Regions from separate parts of the Ochrobactrum sp. SFR4 genome, predicted to be linked through region 2. Evidence: riboswitches for the same ligand, from Rfam matches in the RefSeq annotation. Region 2 holds a riboswitch; the other holds the start of a gene.
The links. Region 2 has a riboswitch for cobalamin ahead of metE (5-methyltetrahydropteroyltriglutamate--homocysteine S-methyltransferase). Riboswitches for the same ligand answer to the same signal wherever they lie in the genome.
Positions count from the first base shown of each region.

Region 1: it holds a riboswitch for cobalamin, as region 2 does, so the genes downstream of both, HBA93_RS01890 (TonB-dependent receptor) here and metE (5-methyltetrahydropteroyltriglutamate--homocysteine S-methyltransferase) in region 2, are expected to answer to the same signal.

Region 1 covers NZ_JAAPBB010000001.1:443,177-446,591, reverse strand. Annotated here, with positions in the region: gene HBA93_RS01900 (DEAD/DEAH box helicase) at 1-418, shown strand, start outside; gene HBA93_RS01895 (Ldh family oxidoreductase) at 566-1,576, shown strand; cobalamin riboswitch at 1,682-1,880, shown strand; gene HBA93_RS01890 (TonB-dependent receptor) at 2,007-3,415, shown strand, end outside.
Region 2 covers NZ_JAAPBB010000009.1:58,780-62,194, forward strand. Annotated here, with positions in the region: gene metE (5-methyltetrahydropteroyltriglutamate--homocysteine S-methyltransferase) at 1-1,601, opposite strand, end outside; cobalamin riboswitch at 1,666-1,959, opposite strand; gene HBA93_RS12510 (Glu/Leu/Phe/Val family dehydrogenase) at 2,375-3,415, shown strand, end outside.

The sequences.
Region 1 (3,415 bases), on a different contig from region 2:
ACTGTCTGCCGGTCGTAAACATCGTGCTGATCCGAAATGGATTCTGCCTTTGATCTGTAAAGCCGGTCAGGTTTCCAAGGGCGATGTTGGTGCAATCCGTATTCTTGAAAACGAAACCCGTTTCGAGATTAACAGCGAAAAAGCCAAGGAATATTTCGCGACTGTTGAAGAACAGGGTACAGGCGAAAAAGGTCTGGTGATCCGCACTTCAACTGCGCCTGAGCAGGAAGGCCGTGGCCCGCGTTCTGATCGCGGTGGCGAACGCCGCTTTGACAAGCGCGGTGGTGATGACAAGCCGGGCTGGGGCGCGCCGAAAGGCAAGTCCCGCTTTAAAGGCGGTGAAGGCAAGCCTTACGGCGATAAGCCAAAAGGCCCGCGCAAGCCGCGTGAAGGCGGCGACCGCAAATTCTCCCGCTGATATCTAAGCTTTGAAGAACCCGCTCTCTGAGCGGGTTTTTTATTTTAATAAGGTAATAACTTGCTGTTTTGTAATGGCTGGGTTAGGTATCTGATATATTAGACTGTTTTTAAAGCAGGCTTTATACGCAGGGAGGATACCGCAGCCATGACCGCCACCATTACCATCACACTGGATGAAGCTTACAATCTTGCGGAAAAGACCTTTATCAAGCTTGGTCTTTCTCAGGAACATGCGCAGGCCAATGCGCGTTTGCTGCAAAGCTGCCAGCGTGATGAATGCGATTCACACGGGCTTTATCGGGTGCTGAGTTGTGCTCAGACCATTAAAACCGGTGCTGTTGTGCTGGATGCTGAGCCGGAGGTGGAAGACCGTGCAGGCGGTATTGTTGCGGTGGATGCCAGAGGTGGTTATTCTCTGCTGGCACTGGAAAAAGGCCTGCCGATGCTGGTGGAGAAAACCCGCAAGCTTGGTATTGCCGCGATGGCCATCAATCATTGTGTGCATTTCTCGGCTCTGTGGCCGGAAGTGGAAATGCTGGCAGAGCATGGTCTGGTATCGCTGACAATGGTGCCAAGCCATTCATGGGTTGCGCCTGCCGGTGGCAAGACCGGTGTGTTCGGCACCAATCCGATTGCTTTCGGCTGGCCGCGTGCCGGTAAATATCCGTTTGTTTTTGATTTTGCCACCAGTGCTGCGGCGCGTGGTGAGATCGAATTGCATCGCCGTGCAGGCAAACCGATACCGGAAGGCTGGGCGGTTGATAAAAACGGTGAGCCGACGACTGATGCAAAGACTGCATTGGAAGGCGCAATGCTGACCTTTGGCGGTTATAAAGGATCAGCGCTTTCTGCCATGGTAGAGTTGCTTGCGGGGCCATTGATCGGCGATATGCTGAGCCTTGAATCTCAGCAATGGGATAATGGCCGTGGGGCAACGCCGAAACACGGGGAAATCGTGATTGCCTTGAATCCGGAGAGTTTCCTCGGCGCAGCAATGGCTGAACATATGGCGCGGGCGGAGAAAATGTTCTCGGCGATTACAGATCAGGGCGCACGGCTGCCGTCGCAGCGCCGCTATGAAGCTCGTGAACGCAGTCTGGCCAATGGTACGGTGACAATTCCGCAAAAACTCTTTGATGATATCCGTGCGCTGTAACGGATAAAGCGGCTATCTTTTTGAAACTGCGGCACAAGTATCACGCCCCGTTGAAAAACGCAGTTCATAATTGCTTAAGAATTGACCGTGAAGCGGTGCATTGTTATCGCTTTACACGGAAAAGGTTTTGTCTGAGCATTATTGCTTCAGACAAATGAAAAGGGAACACGGTGTCCAATCCGTGACTGCCCCCGCAACTGTAACGGTGAGCGGCCTCCGGTAAGCCACTGTCCCCGAGGACGGGAAGGCGGAGCGTTCGTGATGACCCGCAAGTCAGGAGACCTGCCTTTTCCGGTCACCAGCCGGTGCACGAGGGGTGCGCAGGCGCGGACGTCCGTGACGGTGACATTGTTAAAATGTTGCCGCATGCGGATATGCCTGTTGTTTTCAGCCTGTCTCAAATGCGGTTTGTATCATTCAGGACAATGCAATGCTGAAGAAGCGTGCATTGTCTGATCTATGGCGGGACAGCATGACACGCAATTTGTTGCAGCATAAAAAATCAGTTTTGGTACTCGGAACGGTTTTGACAGTTTTCAGCCTTGGCAATGCGCTGGCGCAAGAGAAAAAGCAGGAACCGGTACAGCTTAAAGAAATCCTCGTAACAGCCGGTCGCACGCCGATTGAAGAAGGCAAGACCGGCCGTGCTGTAACTGTGATTACCGGCAAGCAGCTTGAGCAAAATCAGGTGCGTTATGTGGCCGATGCGCTGCGTATGGTGCCGGGTTTTGCCGTATCACGTTCAGGCTCCAAAGGCGGTATGACCAATATTCGTGTGCGCGGTGCTGAAGCAAACCATCTTCTTGTAATGGTTGACGGCGTTGAAATGAATGCTGCTTCCGGCGATGCCTATGATTTCGGCGCTTTGCAGGCGGAAGATATTGACCGGATTGAAATTCTGCGCGGCCCTCAGAGCGCATTCTGGGGCTCAAATGCACTGGCTGGCGTTGTGAATATTATCACAAAAGGCGGCAAGCGCGATGGTTTCAAAATCAGCGGTACAACGGAAGCCGGCAGCCAGAATTCATGGCTCGGTGGCGTGCTGTTGCAGGGCGGTGCTGAAAATTATGATATGGCGCTGGCCGCCTCCTACCGCCGCACTAAAGGTTTCAATATTTCCAATGTCGGCGATGAAAAAGACGGCGATGAAAATCTGACGCTGAATGGTAAGGTCAATATTGATCTGTCGGATACAGCCAAACTCGACGCGACTTTGCGTTATGTGAAGAACCGCACTGATCTTGATAATATGACATCCCTTAACCCGCTGGATTCAATCGGTCTGGAAGGTAAGACGAATGAGCTTCTGGGAAGTGTTGGTCTGACATGGACAGCATTGGATGATGCGCTGACGCAGAAATTGCGTTTCACCGGCAGTGACCGCAAATATGAATATATTGCACCGGACTATCCTGCTGAAAATAAAGGTAGCCGCTATACGGCCTCCTATCAGGCAACCTATGCTTTTGATACGCCGAGTTTTGCGGATGCACATCACAAAATTACCGGCGGTATAGAGTGGCAGCAGGAGCGTTTCCGTCAGGTGGCGACGGAGAATGATTTGTCCAATCCGTGGATGGATCCGACCCAGTTTGAGCATCACAAGCGTTCAATGTATTCCTTTGTCGGCGAATATAATGGTGAGTTTGCGGATCAGTTCTTCGTCAATCTTGGTTTGCGCCATGATGTGAATAAAGATTTTGACGACGCCACAACTTTCTCTCTGAGCGGTGCATGGGCAATTCCTGATACAAATGCCCGTCTGCACAGTTCCGTTGGTACCGGTGTGACCAATCCGACTTTCTTCGAGCAGTTTGGTTATACGCCGAGCACTTTTGT
Region 2 (3,415 bases):
GATTGGGTGAAGGCATAGCCGTCAAGCTGCTCACCGAAATATTGCACCATGTCATTGCGTTCAAATTCACCGTGAACCAGAACGTCAATGCCGATTTCCTCCTGCCAGCGGATTGCTGTTTCGGTTTCCTGCTCAAGGAAGTTTTGATAGTCGGAGGCAGACAATTCGCCTTTGGTAAAGCGCGAACGTGCCTGACGGACTTCTGCAGTTTGCGGGAAGGAGCCGATAGTTGTAGTCGGATAGAGGGGCAGTTTCAGGTGATCGGTCTGTAATTTGACGCGTGCATCAAACGGGCTGTTGCGATGCGATTGTGCATCGGTAATTGCTGCAACGCGTGACTGAACGGCTTTGTTATTGACCTTGGCTGAAGCCTTGCGGGCGGCAATAGCTTCATCTGAGGCCTTTAAAGCGGATTCTGCTGTTTCAGGCTTATCACCGAGTGCGGTGCCGAGCACGGACAGTTCTTCCAGTTTCTGCACGGCAAAAGCCAGCGACTGACGGATATCCGCGTCAAGTTTCTTTTCCGATGCCAGATCAATCGGCACATGTAGCAGCGAGCAGGATGGTGCAATCTGCACATTGTCTGTGCCATGCTTGGCAATAACTGATTTCACGCGCTCGGTAATGCCACGCAGATCAGCGCGCCAGATATTGCGACCGTTGATTACGCCGAGCGATAGCACCAGATCAGGGCGGGCGATTTTAGCAGCGGCATCAAGATCCTGTGGTGCACGCACCAGATCCAGATGCAGACCGGCAACCGGCAGTGTGATGGCGGTCAGCAGATTGTCGCCATAGGAGCCGAAATAATTGGCGAGCAGGATTTTCAGTTCCGGCAGTTCTTCCGCCAAAAACTCATAGGTCGTGCGAATGGCTTCGTGATCGCGGGCATTGAGATCAAGGCTGAGAACAGGCTCATCAATCTGCACCCAGTCAGCGCCTGCTGCATGAAGCTGACCAAGAATTTCTGCATAGACCGGCAGCAGGGATTCCAGTGTCTTGTTCAGATCAAAATTGGCATCATTGGATTTGCCGAGCTTGAGAAATGAAACAGGCCCGAGCAGAACAGGGCGGGTGTGAATGCCGAGTTCTTTTGCTTCATTGAATTCGTTGAGCGCTTTATTGTCGGTCAGGGTGAATGTCTGACCCGCGCTGAATTCAGGCACCATATAATGGTAGTTGGTGTCGAACCATTTGGTCATTTCCAGCGCAGGCACGCCATTGGCGGCTGTTTTATCGCCATGATTATGGCCGCAACCGCAGCTGGCAGCGTCTTTCTGCGCGCCGGTTTTACCGCCGCGTGCCAGAGCAAAATAGGTGTCCAGATCGACTTTACCGCTTTTCCAGCCATAGAGTGCCGGAACAACACCAAGTGTTACGGCCAGATCAAGCACATGGTCATAGAGGGAGAAGTCATTGGACGGAATGTTTTTGATGCCTTTTTCCTGCTGCAGCTTCCAGTTGGCGGCGCGCAAGGATTTGGCGGTGGCAAGCAGGTCTTCCTGTGAGGATTTGCCGGCCCAGTAGGATTCAAGAGCGAATTTGAGTTCGCGCTGTTTTCCGATACGCGGAAAACCGAGATTGGCTGTAGTAACGGTCATTTTAATACCCCGACGAATACTGACAAATTGTTGCTGCGGGCAGGAGGCGCGCAGCTCTTTCTGTCTCTTAAGGATGTACCGGGCAGGTCTCCTGGCTTGCGGGTCATCATTTGCTTCCGGTCTTCCCGAAATGTTGCCATTTCAGTGACCGCCCTTGGGCGTGTGCTGCAGGCACAGGCTGTCGGGGCAAATGTCCGGTGAAAAACTTCACAGAACAGGCGGAAGAAAACTCGCCGCTTACAGTTGCGGGGGCAGCTGCGGATTTGACCTGACCGGTATTTCAGTTGCTGAAAACCGGTTTGTTGGCCGCACCGCATTCCCTCTTAGCTTTCATGTAATCGGGCAAACGCTTGGGAGGATTGCGCAATTGCAGGAAAGAACCACGATGTACAAACACTGCATCATCAAAAACCGAATGTCAATAATGATATAAAGATTTGTTTATATGGATATATAGCTATGAATTTATGCTAAAATTGCGCATTGATACGCAAAAATCATTGGCAGGAGGTAAGAGGTGAAGTCTCACTGATACGAATCAAGTGGTGAGAATGTACGCCGTCAGGGATTTGTGCGGAGGCGGTATCAGATTATTTTTCTAATATACATTTCCGCGTCAGCTCATGTCGCATTAATCATGTGCTTACGGTCTGAGATTGTGCTGATTTTGCATAATGTCAGTATGGCTGCCATATTTATATTGCGCGAATGGCTGGCAAAAGTTATGCAAAATGTAATTTTTCATGCTGCAATCGCAAGAAAGGGAAATTTCGATGTCGCAGGATAATCCTCTCGAAAATGCACTTGTTCGTCTTGATGAAGCCGCCAGCCATCTGGATATTGACGCGGATGTTATCGAAAAGCTGAAATTTGCCCGAGAGACTACCAAGGTGCGACTGATGATCCGTATGGATGACGGATCTCGAAAATCCTTTATCGCATGGCGTTGCCGTTATGATGATACACGCGGCCCGACAAAGGGCGGCATCCGTTACCATCCGGAATCAACCGCTGAAGAGGTGGAAACACTGGCGTTCTGGATGACTTTCAAATGCGCGGTGATGAATCTGCCTTATGGCGGCGGCAAGGGCGCAATTCAGGTTGATCCGCGCAAACTCTCCAAAGCAGAGCTGGAGCGGTTGTCGCGCGCTTATATTCAGGCTTTCGCCCGTATTCTGGGGCCAGACCGTGATATTCCGGCACCGGATGTTTACACCAATTCGATGATTATGGGCTGGATGGCTGACGAATATTCGCAGATTGTCGGCCAGTCATCGCCTGCGGTGATTACCGGCAAACCGATTGCGCTTGGCGGTTCGCTTGGGCGTGATGATGCAACGGCGCGCGGCGGTTTCTATCTGGTGCGCCATCTGGCTGCCGATCTTGGTTTGAGCGAAGAGTTGCATGTTACCATTCAGGGCTTTGGTAATGCAGGGCAGCATATGGCGAGGCTCATGACCAGCGATGGTCATAAAATTGTTGCGGTTTCGGATTCTGAAGGTGCGGTTTATTGCGCATCCGGTCTGGATGTTGCGGCGCTGATCCATGCGAAACAGAATGGCCGCTCAGTACTGGCAACAGTTGGTCATGGCGGACATGAGGCGCTGGCATCGGAAGATCTGATCGGTGTTACCTGTGATGTGCTGGTGCCTGCGGCGATGGAAGATATGATCCATGCGCGCAATGCCGGTTCAGTCAAAGCCAGGCTGATTGTGGAACTGGCCAATGGCCCTGTAACACCGGAAGCCGATGCTATTCTGGAAAAAATGGGCGTGACCATTCTGCCGGATATTCTGGCCAATGCCGGTGGTGTA